DNA from 2 places in the Kitasatospora sp. NPDC022856 genome. Region 1 is predicted to be linked to the other one. Evidence: riboswitches for the same ligand, from Rfam matches in the RefSeq annotation. Region 1 holds a riboswitch; the other holds the start of a gene.

Region 1 (8,186 bases):
CGCAACAGCGCGGCCGGCAGCGCCTCGGCGCTCTCCGGGGTCTCGACGCCCTCGACGCCGAACGCGGCCCAGACGCCCGCCAGGTGCTCGCGGGTGGTGGTCTCGTCGGTGGAGACCGAGATCCGGTCCTCGCCGTCCTGGTACACGTTGATGCCGTGGGCGCGGGCGGCCTCGGCGATCGCGGCGGCGCGGCCGGGGACGACCGCGGTGACGGTGTCGAAGAACTCGCCGTGCAGCAGCTCGACGCCGCCGGCCCGCAGGCCCTCGGCGAGGGCGGCGGCGTAGCGGTGGGTGCGGCGGGCGATGTCGGCCAGGCCGTCCGGGCCGTGGTACACGGCGTACATCGAGGCCATCACGGCCAGCAGCACCTGGGCGGTGCAGATGTTGCTGGTGGCCTTCTCGCGGCGGATGTGCTGCTCGCGGGTCTGCAGGGCCAGCCGGTAGGCGCGGTTGCCGTCGGCGTCGACGGAGACGCCGACCAGGCGGCCGGGCAGCGAGCGGGCGTACTCGGCGCGCACCGAGAGGTAGCCGGCGTGCGGGCCGCCGAAGCCCATCGGCACGCCGAAGCGCTGCGAGGTGCCGCAGGCGATGTCGGCGCCGAGCGAGCCCGGGGACTTCAGCAGGGTCAGCGCCAGCAGGTCGGCGGCGACGGCGACGATCGCACCGAGGCCGTGGGCCTGCTCGATCACCGGGGCGAGGTCGCGGACCACACCGGTCGCGCCGGGGTACTGGAGCAGCACGCCGAAGACGCCGCGCTCGGCGATCTCGGCCGGGATGCCGGCGGAGAGGTCGGCGACGACGACCTCGACGCCGGTCGGCTCGGCGCGGGTCCGGATCACCGCGACGGTCTGCGGCAGGGTCTCGACGTCGACCAGGAACACGCCGCCCTTGACCTTGGTGACACGGCGGGCCAGGGACATCGCCTCGGCGGCCGCGGTGCCCTCGTCCAGCAGCGAGGAGCCGGAGGTGGGCAGACCGGTGAGGTCGGAGACCACGGTCTGGAAGTTGAGCAGCGCCTCCAGACGGCCCTGCGAGATCTCCGGCTGGTACGGCGTGTACGCGGTGTACCAGGCCGGGTTCTCCAGGACGTTGCGCAGGATCACCGGCGGGGTGAAGGTGCCGTAGTAGCCCAGGCCGATCATCGGCTGGAGGACGGTGTTGCGACCGGCGAGCTCGCGCAGCTCGGCGAGGACCTGGGCCTCGCTGCGGCCGGCGGGCAGGTCCAGCCCGGTGATGGAGCGGATCGCCTCGGGCACGGCGGTGGCGGCGAGCTCGTCCAGCGAGCCGTAGCCCACCTGGGCCAGCATCTTCTCCTGCGCGGCGACGTCGGGGCCGATGTGGCGGTTCTCGAAGGGGCTGGCCTGCTCGAGCTCGGTGAGGGTCACGGGGGTGGTGGTGCGTCCCGCGTTCGGCTGGGCGTTCATGGTGGTCGAGGCCTCCTGGTCACGGACCGGCGGGGGTACGCACGCCGGGCGGCACCGCCGCTGCGGACGACAGCGGACAGGCCTGGGGCGGACGGACCCGACAGGCCTCCCCCTCTGTCATCGGGACCTGAGAGCTTCACCCGCGCGAGGCGCTGTGGCGCCCCGCCGGCTTGCACCGTCGGTGAGGGTGGTGCCGCCGGCTCCCTCGCCGGCAGTCCTGCCCTGCTTTCCAGAGTGACCTATCCCACACGGTACGGATGCCTGAGAGATTCCGGGGAGGAGTTGCTCCTTCGGCGCCCCGACCAGCGACTTCCGCTCTCGGGGACTCTCCCGAGCGGGCTCGGCGGTCGCGCCCAGGGTACCAGCGGCAGGCGCCTCGATCACGGGTGCGTCCTGGCAGGTGAACAGCCGGTCCGTGACCCGGACGGCGCAGCACCGGGCCCGTCCGGCCGCACCCCGGTCGCGCCGGTCCGGTTCATGGCTTTTGGTGTGAAGTGGCGGATGGGACGGGCGGGCCGGCCGCCGGCCTGCGGGCGTTCCGCAGGCTCGACGCACTGGAGGAAAGAGTGCAGACCGATATCGACCCCCGGGACCTCATCGGCCACAAGGCGGTCGACCGCAACGGAGACAAGATCGGCACGGTCGACGAGGTGTACCTGGACGACGCCACCGGGCAGCCCGAATGGGCGGCCGTCCGGACCGGCATCTTCGGCCGGGACGCCTTCGTCCCCCTGACCACGAGCGAGTTCTCCGGCGACGAACTGCGGGTGCCCTACGACAAGTCCCTGGTGAAGGAGTCACCGGACTTCGGCGTGGGCCAGCACCTGTCACCCGCCCAGGAGCTCCAGCTCTACCGCTACTACGGGCTGGACACCCAGGTGGACGGCCGGCCGTCGGCCGGCGACGGCTCCGGCTCCGAGCCGGCCGACCTCGACTTCGGCAGCGTGCCGGCCGCCGCCCCGGCGGCAGCGGCGGGCACCGCCGCGGTGGCGGGCGTCGCCGCGGCGAAGCCCGCCGACCAGTCGGCCTCGGCGGCCCCGGCGAAGCCGCTCGCCTTCCACTCGGCCGACAGCATGGCCCCGCCCCTCACCGTCCCCCCGGCCGCCGACCTCGGCAAGCCGTCCGAACCTGCTACGGAGCCCAACGTGCGGACCCTCGACACCACCGCGCCCGCCACCCCGTCGGCGCCCGTCGCACCGGAGCACCGCCCGCCGGCGGCCCCGCTCGTCACGGGCGGCCCCGACGGCGCCGAGGTGGCGGCCCCCCGGGCCGCCACCTCCGGTGCCCCGGCGCCCGACCGCGCGGGCGCGGCCTCGTCCGCGCCGAACGCTCCGGTGGAGATCACCTGCCGTGAGGAACGGCTGGACATCACCACCGAGTGGCATGTCGTGGGCACCGCGAAGCTGCGCAAGTACGTGACCAGCGAGGCGGTGGAGCGCCGGGTGCCGGTGGTCCGCGAGCGGGTCCGGGTGGAGCGGACGCCGGTCGGCGAGGCGGAGCGGGCCTCGTTGAGCGACAAGGACATCGCCGAGGCGGTGGAGGAGGTCACGCTGCGCGAGGAGCGGCCGGTGGTCCGCAAGTACCTGGCGCCGATCGAGCGGGTCCGCCTGGTCGTCGAGCGCTACACCGACGAGGAGGTGATCCGGGACGAGCTGCGGCGCGAGCACGTCGAGGTCCACGACAACACCACGGCCGCCCCGGCCCCGGGCCCCTCGTCCAACCACACCCCGTCCGCCACACCCGACGGCGCCGCCGGGCGCCCGGGTGGCGGCGAACACGCGGGCGCCGGCGGGCACTTGGGCGCCGACGAGCCGTCCCGGCCGGCCCCGCTGAGGCCGCTCGCCTGACGGTCCGACCCAGGGACCCCGGACCTCCAAGGTCCGGGGTCCTTCGACTTTGCCAAAGCTTCACCGATCGATATTTGACACACTGAAGTATCTCCCGGCATGGTTGCTTCAGTTCATTCACTATGTACGGGAGGAAGCAACCGTGAGTGAGGCACCACAGCCCACCACCGCGGCCGAGAAGCAGAGCAGCGCCCGGGTCCTGCCGGCCCTCATCCTGGCGATGCTGTCGTTCAGCGTGGTGCAGACCGCGGTCGTTCCGATCCTGCCCTCGCTGGCCAAGGAGCTCGACGTCTCGGGCTCCAGCATCACCTGGCTGATGACGGCCAACCTGCTCTCGGCCGCCGTGCTGACCCCCCTGCTGGGCCGCTTCGGCGACCTGCGCGGTCGCAAGCCGATGCTGCTGATCTCGCTGGCCGGTCTCGTCGCGGGCTCGGCGCTCGCCGTCAGCACCCACTCCTTCACCTGGCTGGTCGTCGCCCGCGTCCTCCAGGGCGCCGGCGGCGGCGTGCTGCCGCTGGCCATCAGCATCGTCCGCGACGAGCTGCCGAAGCAGAAGGTCACCGGTGGCGTCGCCGCCATCAGCGCCTCGATGGGCGTCGGCAGCGGCCTCGGCCTGGTCGCCACCGGCCTGCTGCTGGAGCACTGGAGCTACAAGTCGATCTTCTGGATGGGCCTGTTCTTCGGCCTGCTCGCGGTCGCCCTGGTCGCCTTCCGGGTCCCCAGCGACCCGGTGACCGACAAGGAGGGCGGCGCCGACCCGCTCGGCGCGATCACGCTGGCCGGCTGGCTCTCCGCCCTGCTGGTCGCGGTCAGCCAGGGCAACACCTGGGGCTGGACCTCCACCAAGACGCTCGGCCTGTTCGCCGTCGCCGCCGTGATCGCCCTGATCTGGGGCGTCATCGAGGTCAAGGTCAAGCACCCGCTGGTCGACATGAAGATGATGTCCCGCCCGGCCGTCGCCTTCACCAACCTGGCCGGCCTGCTGATCGGCTTCGGCATGTACGGCTCGTTCATGGTGATCAGCAACTTCGCCCAGACCCCGGAGAAGCTCACCCACTACGGGTTCACCGCGACCGTGCTGCACGCCGGTGTCATGCTGCTGCCGTCCGCGCTCGGCTCGATGGTCGCCGCCCCGGTCGGCGCCCTGCTGATCGCCCGTCGCGGCCCGCGCCTGCCGCTGGTCCTCGGTGGCGTCCTCGGCGCCGTCGCGATGGCCTACCTGGCCGTCCGCCACAGCCACGAGGCCGACATCTACACCGCCTCGGCGATCTTCGGTCTCGGCATCGGCCTCGCCTTCTCGGCGATGCCGGCCTACATCAACGGCGCCGTCCCGGTCGAGCAGAGCGGCATCGCCAACGGCATGAACGCCGTGCTGCGCACCGTCGGTGGCGCGATCGGCACCGCCGTGATGGCCGCGATCCTCACCGGCGACACCATGAAGCTGCCGATCCCGGTCTCGCTGCCCACCCTGGACGCCTACAAGCACGCGTTCTGGGTCGCCGCCGCGGTCTGCGCGATCGCCGGCGCCGTCCCCTTCCTGATCCGCAGCGTCAAGCCCTCCGTCACCGTCGCCGGTGGCAAGGGTGCGGCGGACCTCAGCCCCAGCCCCGAGCTGGTCAAGACCGACGCCTGACGAGGCGTCCACCCCCCGCGCCCAGGGACAGGGCGCGGGGACCGGTCCCCGAACGGTCGACGAGGGCATCGCGACCGCCCGAGGGCCGGCCGTGCACGCGGCCCCACCCGGCCCCCCTGCCGGGTGGGGCCGCTCCGTGCGTTCCAGGGTGGTCAGCCCACCGCCGGTTCACCGCCGCCCGCCCCGGCCGACGGCCCGTCCTCGTCGCCGCGCAGCGGCAGCGGACGGGCCGGCTCCAACGCCGGGTCCTCCACCGCGAAGGTCCGCACCCGGCCCGGTCCGCTCCACGGCGTCTCGAACCGCACCGTCACCCGGCCGACTCCGCTGCCCTGCACCCACCCCGGGCCGAGTTCGGCGTGCCGCACGTCCTGGCCCGGCATCCAGTGCCGCGCCACGACCACCGCGGGCTCCGGGGCCTCGTCCTCCCGGGCGTCGGCCTCGACCGCCCCCGGCTCCCCCGCCTCCTCCCGGACGGCCTGCGCGAAGAGGTCCTCCTGGGTGTAGTCCGCCAGCTGCGAGACCCCGACCCCGAGCAGCCGGACGCCGCCGGTGATGTCCACCTGGGAGGCCAGCCGGCGGGCCGTCTCGACGATCACCGTCTCGTCGTCCGTCGGACCGCGCAGGGTCTCCGAGCGGGTCAGCGTGGAGAAGTCGAACCGCCGCACCTTCAGCACCACCGTGCGCCCCGACCGTCCGGCGGCGCGCAGCCGCCGCACGCACCGCGCGGCCAGGACGTCGACCTCGCGCAGCACCCGGTCCCGGTCGGCGAGGTCCACCTCGAAGGTGTCCTCCACCGACACCGATTTGGCGTCCTGGTCGGCCACCACCGGCCGGTCGTCCAGCCCCAGCGACATCTGGTGGACACCGGCGCCGTGCGCCCTGCCCAGCAGCTGCACCAGCTCGGACTCCCCCGCCTCGGCGAGGTCGGCCACCGTGTTCAGCCCCGCCCGGCGCAGGACCTGCTCGGTGGCCGGGCCGACGCCCGGCAGCGCCCGCACCGGCATCGGGCCCAGCACCTCCCGCTCCTGGCCCGGCTCGACCAGCACCAGGCCGTCCGGCTTGGCCTGCTCCGAAGCGATCTTGGCCATCAGCTTGGACCCGGCCGCCCCGACCGAGGCGGTCAGCCCGGTGCGCCGGTGGATGTCCGCCCGGAGGTCCTCCGCGAGGGCCGTCACCAGGTGCTCCCCCGTCCCGTGGTCCGCCGCCAGCAGCGCCGGGCCGTACGGGCCCGCCTCCAGGTCGACGAAGGCCTCGTCCAGGCTGAGCGGCTGCACCAGGGGCGACAGCTCCCGCAGCAGACCCATGACCAGCTCGCTCACCGCCCGGTAGGCCTCGAACCGCCCGGACAGGAAGGCCGCGTTCGGGCAGAGCCGGCGCGCCTGCGCCATCGGCATCGCCGAGTGCACCCCGAACTTCCGCGCCTCGTACGAGGCCGTGGAGACGACCCCCCGGCCGCCCAGGCCGCCGACGATCACCGGCTTCCCGCGCAGGCTCGGCTTGGCCGCCTGCTCCACCGCCGCGAAGAAGGCGTCCATGTCGAGGTGGATGATGCTCGGCAGTGACCGCACCCGCCGATCATGCCGCACGGGTCCGACAGCGCGGCCGAACCCCGCCGCCGCCTCAGCCCCGCGCGCTCCCCGCGTCGGCCAGCGCCTTCGGGATGCCCTCCTCCCGGGGCCCGAGGAAGAACGGGTCCGGCCGCAGCCAGGCGTTCAGCAGCGCCTTGCCCGCCCCCGGGATCTCCCGCAGCCCGCCGTACAGCCAGGTGGCGTCGTGCAGCTCCGGCACCCCGACCGCGTACGCGTCGATGCCCGCCGCCTCACAGAGCGCCAGCGCCCGCCGGACGTGGAAGTCCTGGCTGACCAGGACCGCCCGGTCCACCCCGAACACCCGGCGCGCCCGGGTGCAGGAGTCCCAGGTGTCGAAGCCCGCGTAGTCGCCCACCACCCGCACCTGCGGCACCCCGTGCTCGATCAGGTACTGCCGCATCGCGTCCGTCTCGTCGTAACCGGCCCGCCCGTTGTCACCGGTGACCAGGATCGCCTGGACCTTCCGCTCCCGGTACAGGTCGACCGCCGCGTCCAGCCGGTGCGCCAGGTACGGCGACGGCCTGCCCTCGAAGAGCCCGGCGCCGAACACCACCGCCACCGGCGCGTTCGGCGCGGCCCGCACGGTGCCGACCCGGTCGCCCGCCGAGACCCACAGCCAGGCGCTCGGTGCCAGGGCCAGCGAGCAGAGCACGGTGACGAGTTGGAAGATCCTGCGCTGGGTGCGCCGCTGCCGCAGCCGGACGCCGAGCCGCCGCGCCCGTCGCCGCAGCAGGCCGGGTATGCCGGAGCCGAACCGCACGTGCCCTCCCTGGGTCGATGATCCACCGGGCACGACGAGGCCGTGGGCCCGGACGGTTCCCCGTCCGGGCCCACGGCCTCGTGATTCTGCGGCGCCGTGACCACGAGGCCCCCTGCTCCCGCGGCTCAGACCGCCCGGTTGCGGCGCTGCGCCAGCTCGTCCCCCGGATCGTGGCCGACCACGGTCTCGCCGGTGTCGGTCCGCTCCGCGTGCAGGCGGCCGAGGGCCAGCTCCAGCTCCTGCCAGACGGCGCCGACGGCGATGCCGAAGACCCCTTGACCACCCTTCAGCAGATCGACCACCTGCTGCGGTGTGGTGCATTCGTACACGGTCGCGCCGTCACTCATCAGCGTCAGCCCGGTCAGGTCGCCGGCCTCGGCGGACTGCAGATGGGCGACCGCCACCCGGATGTTCTGCAGGGACACACCCGCGTCCAGCAGCCGCTTGACGATCTTCAGCAGCAGGATGTCGCGGAAGCTGTAGAGCCGCTGGCTGCTCGCCGGATAGACCGAGCGGACGCTGGGTTCCAGCAGCCCCGTCCTGGCCCAGTAGTCCAGCTGGCGGTAGGTGATCCCGGCCGCCGCACAGGCCGTCGGGCCGCGGTAGCCGATCAGCTCGGAGGTGGGGGCCGGCCGCTCGGAGGCGGGCGCGAGCCGCTCGATGGCCGGCTGGCCCGGCTGGACGGCCGGGAACCGGCCCACCCGGGGCAGGTCCGTCCGGGGCAGTTCAGCCACGCTGCGGGCGGCGCGCGGCATGTGCACGGTGCACAGGCCTCCCACGGCCGCTTCATCGCCGGTGCCGGTCATGCCTACCTCCGTCCACTCGTCCTGCGGGCAACCCAGACTGCGGGCGACAGGCACCCGGGCAGCCACTCCTGACGGTAGGCAGTCCCCTATGACCCGTCAACGATCGCCACGCCGGGCAGGACAAACA
Region 2 (8,186 bases), on a different contig from region 1:
CGGTTCGGCGGTACGGCTGGTGCGGACGTGCGGAGGTTCAGGTGCGGGTGTTCAGCGGTGCGACGTGCTCGGGTACTGCGGCCGCGCGGGATGGGCGTCGCGAGGCTCAAGCGGTCCGCCAGCGCGTTCACCCTCGTGGGGCACCCAGTACGCGCGGTGCGTTGCGCAGAACTCTCTGCCATCCGAACTGGCTTGCGCCAGCCCTGACAACCGAGAGATGCCCAACTGTGATCTGTCGGCATGCACCTCTGGATCTTCGGCATATCCCTCTTCACACAGCTGTTACATGCATGTCAAGAGGCTGCACCGAACCAGCCGGAAATCCGACCGGAAATGCCAGGACCGACATGACGGATCGTCATGTCGGTCCTGGTGGAGGGCTTTGGGTGCATACACCCGGACTACCCGTTACCGCGCCGAGAACACCCGAACATCCGTGCTTGCGACAGGTGTCCGAAGTGCCCGTAGTTGGGACACGAACACCTGGTCTGCCCGGAGTTGCGGCACGGTCGCCGGAATGCCCGGCGTGCGGTACCGGCGCCCGAATGCCCGGAGCCCCGGCACGGGCGGCGGAACGCCCGGCGTGCGGCGCGGGCACCGCGGCCCGCCGCGTCGACCGTGCGGGCGTCAGCGCCCGGGGTAGCCGGGCCAGGGCTGCGGCGGCGGCGGCTGCTGCCCCGGCCACACCGGGCCGGGCGCCTGGGTGCCGTAGCCGTACGCCGGGCCCGCCTGCGAGGCGTAGGGCGGCGGCGGCACCGGCGGGTACGGCGCGGCCTGCGAGCGGCCGTGGCCGCCCGCCTCGCGGTCGTAGAACGGCCGCGCGTTGGCCCGCATCCAGAGCGCCACCGGGTCGTACTCGTCCCCCATGGCGACGGTGGAGACCGCGAGCCCCTCCGGCGCGACCGCGATCGCGCGCTGCATCAGCGCCCGGACGGCCTCCACCGTGGGCGGCGAACTCTCGTACAGCTCAAGTCCGATGGCCAGGTACGGTTCGCCCACGGAGGGCTGCACCCAGGCCCGGCGCAACGCCTTGACCGCCCGCACCTCGACCGCCTGCCGCTCCAGCAGCGCGAAGAACTGCTGGGCCTGCACCTGCGGTTCGCTCAGCTTCAGCGGCCCGGCCGGCAGCCGGTCCAGGCCGGCCGCGATCCGGCGCAGGTCCGCCCAGGGCACCCCGACGCCGCCGCCGGGGGCGTGCGGGTTCAGCCAGAGGCCCCAGCGGGTGCGATAGAGCGAGGCGGCGATCTCGCGCCCCGAGATCACCTCGTGCGCCCGCGCCCAGCCGGACGCCGCCAGCTGCTCGGGCGAGGTGACGGCCGGCGCGTAGCCGTGACCGCTGATCTCCATGTTCCCGTACTGGGCGTCCGGACTGCCCGGCGTACCGTGCCAGAGCAGCATCCAGACCTGCCCCGCGGCCAGCGCGTGCAGCAGTGCCTCGTACGCCTCCCAGCGTTCCGGCGCGACCTCGCGCAGGGCGTGCTCCAGCGCTCTCGGATCCGCGCCGGGGCGCCCGGCGGGTGCCTGGCCCCAGGGCCCCGGTGCACCGCCCGCTACCGCTCCCGCACTCATGCGCCCACCTCGCTGCGCCTCTTCTTCTCTCACCTGCCGCCGGCCCGGCGGTCATCTGCAGGCACCCTATGGGGCGCCACCCGCCACCGCCACGCCGACGTGCCCGGCGGTGGCCTCCGGCCCGGTGCCGGGCGAGGAGGAACGCGTCACATCCGTGCGTAGAACGGCTGGACCCGGTTGAGCAGCCACTCGACCACGGGGTCCTCCGCGAGGTCGAGCAGTACGAGGTGGACGCCGCCGGGCAGCGGCGCGGTTCCCAGCGCACGGCCCAGGGCCTCGTTCACGGCGGCCGGTTCGGCCGGGGCCGCCGGATCGAGCTGGACGCCGACGAACATCACCGTCGGCTCGCCCTCCACGCTGGCCAGCGCCCGCCTGGCGGTCAGGACGCCGGGCAGGCCCGAGAGCTCGTACCGGCAGGCGGCCAGGAAGGCCTCCGGGTCCTCGCCCGGCACCGGTTCGCGCAGCGCCACCCGGCCGCCGGTCGGCGCCTCCGGGGCGTCCCAGCGGTCCTCGCGCGGCCCGCGCCGCAGCTCGGCGACGCCCTGCGGCGGCACCGGGATGCCCACCGGCGCCTCCGGGTTCACCGCGATGCCCACGCCCAGCGGCAGCCCGCGGGCGAACTCCCAGACCGGCGCGATCGCGAAGGCCATCCCGGGCGCCTGCTGGAGGAGCACCTCCTGCGAGGAGAAGACCGGGACGTAGGGGTCGCCGGCCAGCTCGATCGTCGGCAGGTCCAGGGCCTGGCCCTGCGGGTCGCCGCCGGCCGGCAGCGGGATCCACACCTGGCTGCGGGCGAGCACCTCGAACACCCGGGGGGTCGCGCCGGGATCGCCGAGCGCGGCCGTGAGCACCTGCTCCAGCTCGTTCGCGGGCCATCCACCGCCGGTCGGCGCCGCCTCCGGGCCGCCCCACCCCTGCTGCTGCTCCACCGGGTACCCCATCCGCCGCTGTACCGTCCTCTGTCCGCCGACGCCGAGCAGCCTAGCGGGCCCGCGGCCGGGGCCGCGGTGCGCGCCGGTACCGGTCGGTACGGGGCCGGGGCGGTACCGGTGGGCTACCGGTGGCGGGTGCGGGCCGGGCCCGCCGGACGGGGCCGGGCCCGGGGCCCCTCTCCCGTCTTCCGCCGGGACGTGCCATGATGTCCGCGTCTGCGGGTGTTCCCCGCCGAGAACCTCAACTCCATACCGGCCGCTCGAACCCGCGCGGGAGAGTCCGGAGTACCCCCGAGAGGCGGTACAGCCGGCGCCGAAGGAGCAAGTCCTCCCCGGAATCTCTCAGGCCCCCCTACCGCACGGGTTAGGCACATCTGGAAAGCGGCGCACGGCCCTGTCGCGCGCCCACCCACGGTGCAAGCCGCCATGCTGTCCTGTTAGCTGTGAAGCGCTGCGGGCCCGCGTGCGGTGAAGCTCTCAGGTTCGACGACAGATGGGGAGACCCAGCCGCCGCATGCCCGCGCGCAGGCTCGGTCCCCGAGCGGGTCCGGTCCGGCGTGCGCACACCTGAGTGCCCAGACCGAGGAGTTCCAGGCCATGTCGTCCCTCCGCCTCACCGCGCTCGACGCGCTGCACCGCGCCCTCGGCGCGACCATGACCGACTTCGCCGGCTGGGACATGCCGCTGCGTTACGGCAGCGAGCGCGAGGAGCACCTCGCCGTCCGCACCAAGGCCGGTCTGTTCGACCTCTCCCACATGGGCGAGATCACCGTGACCGGCCCGCAGGCCGGCGCGATGCTGGACCACGCGCTGGTCGGCTTCGTCTCCGCGCTCGGCGAGCTGCGGGCCCGCTACACCATGATCTGCGCCGAGGACGGCGGCATCCTGGACGACCTGATCGTCTACCGCCTGCGCGAGGACGCCTTCCTGGTCGTCGCCAACGCCTCCAACGCCCAGCTGGTGCTGGACGAGCTGATCGCCCGCGCCAAGGGCTACGACGCCGTCGTCACCGACGACCGCGACACCTACTCGCTGATCGCCGTCCAGGGCCCGGAGTCCACCGCGATCCTGGCCGACACCACCGAGGCCGACCTGCCCGGCCTGAAGTACTACGCGATCCTCCCGGCCCAGGTGGCCGGCCGCGACGTGCTGCTCGCCCGCACCGGTTACACCGGCGAGGACGGCTTCGAGATCTTCTGCAACCCGGGCGACGCCGCGCACATCTGGACGGCGCTGACCGAGGCCGGCACCGGCCGCGGCCTCGTCCCCTGCGGCCTCTCCTGCCGCGACACGCTGCGCCTGGAGGCCGGCATGCCGCTCTACGGGCACGAGCTCTCCACCGACCTGACCCCCTTCGACGCCGGTCTCGGCCGGGTGGTCCGCTTCGACAAGACCACCAACGAGGGCGCGTTCGTCGGCCGCAAGGCCCTGGAGCAGGCCGCCGCCGCGGCCGAGGCCAACCCGCCGCGGGTGCTGGTCGGCCTGGTCTCCGAGGGCAAGCGCGTGCCGCGCGCCGAGTACACCGTGGTGACCGCCGACGGCGAGCCGATCGGCCGGATCACCTCGGGCGCGCCCTCCCCCACGCTGGGCAAGCCGATCGCGATCGCCTACGTGGACGCGGCGCACGCCGCCCCGGGCACCACCGTCGCGGTGGACGTGCGCGGCAAGCACGAGCCGGTGCAGGTCGTGGCGCTGCCGTTCTACAAGCGCGCCCGCTGACGCCCCTCGGGCGCGCCCGCCGAGGCCTCACGAGCGCGCCCGCCCGGGCCTGACCACCCCGAAGATCCACGTCGAAGCCGTCCGTCCGGCGGCCCGCTTCGTCGTACCCGCTTCCCATCCTGGAGAATGACGCCATGAGCAACCCCCAGCACCTGCAGTACACCAAGGAGCACGAGTGGCTGACCGCCGTCGAGGACGGTGTCTCCACGGTCGGCATCACCGCCCACGCCGCCGACGCGCTCGGTGACATCGTCTACGTGCAGCTGCCCGAGGTCGGCGAGACCGTGACCGCCGGTGAGACCTGTGGCGAGCTGGAGTCCACCAAGTCGGTCAGCGACCTGTACTCGCCGGTCACCGGCGAGATCACCGAGGTCAACCAGGACGTCCTGGACGACAACTCCCTGGTCAACAGCGCCCCGTTCGAGGGTGGCTGGCTGTTCAAGGTGCGCGTCGAGTCGACCGACGAGCTGCTCAGCGCCGACGAGTACAACGCCCTGACCAACCCGGCCTGAGCCGGCCGTTCGGGGTGGCCGCAGTGCGGCGGCCGCCCCGGCCACCGGGCCTCCTCCGCCCTCCGGTCGCCCGCCGCCACCCTTCCGTGGGGCGTGCCAGGCGCGGCACCTCCTTCTCTCCTCCCTGGGAAGACCACACCATGACGGTTCTCAACCAGTCCCTGCACTCGCTCGACCCGGAGATCGCCGCCGCGGTCGACGCCGAGCTGCACCGCCAGCAGACCACCCTGGAAATGATCGCCTCCGAGAACTTCGCCCCGGTGGCGGTCATGGAGGCCCAGGGCTCGGTGCTGACCAACAAGTACGCCGAGGGCTACCCGGGCCGCCGCTACTACGGTGGCTGCGAGCACGTCGACGTGGTCGAGCAGATCGCGATCGACCGGATCAAGGCCCTGTTCGGCGCCGAGCACGCCAACGTCCAGCCGCACTCCGGCGCGCAGGCCAACGCCGCCGCGATGTTCGCGCTGATCCAGCCGGGCGACACCATCCTGGGCCTGAGCCTGGCCCACGGCGGTCACCTGACCCACGGCATGAAGATCAACTTCTCCGGCAAGCTCTACAACGTCGCCGCGTACCACGTGGACGACAAGACCGGCCAGGTCGACATGGCCGAGGTCGAGCGCCTCGCCAAGGAGCACCAGCCGAAGCTGATCATCGCCGGCTGGTCCGCCTACCCCCGTCAGCTGGACTTCGCCGCGTTCCGCCGGATCGCCGACGAGGTCGGCGCCCTGCTGATGGTCGACATGGCGCACTTCGCCGGTCTGGTCGCCGCGGGCCTGCACCCCAACCCGGTGCCGTATGCGGACGTGGTCACCACCACCACGCACAAGACCCTGGGCGGCCCGCGCGGCGGCGTCATCCTCTCCAAGGCCGAGTGGGCCAAGAAGATCAACTCCGCGGTCTTCCCCGGCCAGCAGGGCGGCCCGCTGGAGCACGTGATCGCCGGCAAGGCCGTCGCCTTCAAGGTCGCCGCCTCCGAGGAGTTCAAGGAGCGCCAGCAGCGCACCCTGGACGGCGCCCGGATCCTGGCCGAGCGCCTGCTGCAGGCCGACGTCGCCGAGGCCGGCGCCTCGGTGCTGTCCGGCGGCACCGACGTCCACCTGGTCCTGGTCGACCTGCGCAACAGCCAGCTCGACGGCCAGCAGGCCGAGGACCGGCTGCACGAGGTCGGCATCACGGTCAACCGCAACGCCATCCCGAACGACCCGCGCCCGCCGATGGTCACCTCCGGCCTGCGGATCGGCACCCCGGCCCTGGCCACCCGCGGCTTCCAGGCCGAGGACTTCCGCGAGGTCGCCGACATCATCGCCGAGGCGCTGAAGCCCGCCTTCGACGAGACCGTCGCCACCGCGCTGAAGGCCCGGGTCGCCGCCCTCGCCGAGAAGTACCCGCTCTACCCGAACCTGTAGTTCGGACACGGGTGACCGGGCTCACCCCGCCTGGTCACCTGGGATTCCGGGGCACCGCGCACACTGGACAGTGCGCGCGGTGCCCCGTTCCGTGTCAGCACCCCGCCTGCAAGTCCTTCCACGAGACCAGACAAGGACGTCCTCCGTGGCCATCAGCGTCTTCGACCTCTTCTCCATCGGCATCGGCCCGTCGAGTTCCCACACCGTCGGCCCGATGCGCGCCGCCCGGATGTTCGCCCGCCGCCTGAAGTCCGAGGACCTGCTGACCGGGGTGGCGAGCGTCCGCGCCGAGCTCTTCGGCTCGCTGGGCGCCACCGGCCACGGCCACGGCACCCCGAAGGCCGTCCTGCTGGGCCTGGAGGGCAACTCCCCCCGCACGGTCGACGTCGACCAGGCCGACCGGGACGTCGAGCGGATCACCGCCGAGAAGCGGCTCGACCTGCTCGGTGCCCACCCGATCGACTTCGACCCGGGCACCCAGCTGATCCTGCACCGGCGCCGCTCGCTGCCGTACCACGCCAACGGGATGACCCTCTGGGCCTTCGACGCCGACGGCGGCCTGCTGCTGGAGAAGACCTACTACTCGGTCGGCGGCGGCTTCGTCGTCGACGAGGACGCGCTGGGCGCGGACCGCGTGAAGCCGGACGACACCGTGCTGAAGTACCCCTTCCGCACCGGCGACGAGCTGCTCCGCCTCAGCCGCGAGACCGGCCTGTCCATCTCCGGCCTGATGCTGGAGAACGAGAAGGCCTGGCGCAGCGAGGAGGAGATCCGGGCCGGGCTGCTGGAGATCTGGCGCGTCATGCAGGAGTGCGTGCGGGCCGGGATGTCCCGCGAGGGCATCCTCCCCGGCGGCCTCAAGGTGCGCCGCCGCGCCGCCTCGGGCGCCCGCGCCCTGCGCGCCGAGGGCATCGGCCCGGCCAACGCCATGGAGTGGGTGACCCTCTACGCGATGGCCGTCAACGAGGAGAACGCCTCCGGCCGCCGGGTCGTCACCGCGCCCACCAACGGCGCGGCCGGGATCATCCCCGCCGTGCTGCACTACTACCTGAACTTCATCCCGGGCGCGGACGAGGACGGCATCGTCCGCTTCCTGCTCGCCGCCGGTGCGATCGGCATGCTCTTCAAGGAGAACGCCTCGATCTCCGGCGCCGAGGTCGGCTGCCAGGGCGAGGTCGGCTCCGCCTGCTCGATGGCGGCCGGCGGCCTCGCCGAGGTCCTCGGCGGCTCCCCCGAGCAGGTCGAGAACGCCGCCGAGATCGGCATCGAGCACAACCTGGGCCTCACCTGCGACCCGGTCGGCGGCCTGGTCCAGATCCCCTGCATCGAGCGCAACGGCATGGCCTCGGTCAAGGCCGTCACCGCCGCCCGGATGGCCCTGCGCGGCGACGGCCGCCACCACGTCTCCCTCGACAAGGCGATCAAGACCATGAAGGAGACCGGCGCCGACATGAAGATCAAGTACAAGGAGACCTCGCGCGGCGGCCTCGCCGTCAACGTCATCGAGTGCTAGGCAAGTGTGCCGACCTGCATGATTTCTCCGTCAGAGCTGCCAGGTCCCTCTCTGCGCACACGGCCCGAAGTGCCTGAAAGGCCCCTCGGACAGCTCTGAACCTCCCCGAGGGCTCCCTGGCAGATCCCTGGTCCGCACCATGCCGACCGGGGATTTCCGGTCTCGCGCCTGGCCTACCGCGACCTCCCGCCGGCCCCGGCAGGATGAAGCATTACGAACGGGCGCCGGAAGAGGCTCAAGAGCGATCCTCATGCCCAGAGCTGCCGCAACCTCGGCAAGGGTGCCCAGGGTCGGATTGACGTGGCCTGCCGAGGAGAGCCGCCGAACAGTGCGATCGCCCGCGCTCCGAGGAGGCGGCCGTCACGTCCCGCACCGGAGTGCCCGAGCCGCATCCCCCTCCGGGGGCGCGGCTCAGGCGTTTCGGCGGGCGGACTCGTTCTCCTGGGCCAGCCGGCGCAGGGCGAGCAGGGCGGGCTCCAGCAGGACGGTCAGGAGCAGGGCGCGTTCGGCCTGTTCGAGGGGGTCGTCGCTG

Evidence for each region. Region 1 has a riboswitch for glycine ahead of gcvP (aminomethyl-transferring glycine dehydrogenase). Riboswitches for the same ligand answer to the same signal wherever they lie in the genome.
Region 2: it holds a riboswitch for glycine, as region 1 does, so the genes downstream of both, gcvT (glycine cleavage system aminomethyltransferase GcvT) here and gcvP (aminomethyl-transferring glycine dehydrogenase) in region 1, are expected to answer to the same signal.

Annotation. Positions count from the first base shown of each region.
Region 1 covers NZ_JBVHHE010000018.1:170,731-178,916, forward strand. Annotated here, with positions in the region: gene gcvP (aminomethyl-transferring glycine dehydrogenase) at 1-1,424, opposite strand, end outside; glycine riboswitch at 1,664-1,767, opposite strand; gene ACZ34W_RS24015 (PRC and DUF2382 domain-containing protein) at 1,991-3,271, shown strand; gene ACZ34W_RS24020 (MFS transporter) at 3,414-4,904, shown strand; gene ACZ34W_RS24025 (DNA polymerase IV) at 5,057-6,472, opposite strand; gene ACZ34W_RS24030 (SanA/YdcF family protein) at 6,525-7,253, opposite strand; gene ACZ34W_RS24035 (MerR family transcriptional regulator) at 7,379-8,059, opposite strand.
Region 2 covers NZ_JBVHHE010000036.1:9,780-17,965, reverse strand. Annotated here, with positions in the region: gene ACZ34W_RS31455 (enhanced serine sensitivity protein SseB C-terminal domain-containing protein) at 628-1,569, opposite strand; gene ACZ34W_RS31450 (enhanced serine sensitivity protein SseB C-terminal domain-containing protein) at 1,716-2,510, opposite strand; glycine riboswitch at 2,763-2,869, shown strand; gene gcvT (glycine cleavage system aminomethyltransferase GcvT) at 3,099-4,220, shown strand; gene gcvH (glycine cleavage system protein GcvH) at 4,355-4,732, shown strand; gene glyA (serine hydroxymethyltransferase) at 4,873-6,141, shown strand; gene ACZ34W_RS31430 (L-serine ammonia-lyase) at 6,287-7,654, shown strand; gene ACZ34W_RS31425 (MerR family transcriptional regulator) at 8,066-8,186, opposite strand, start outside.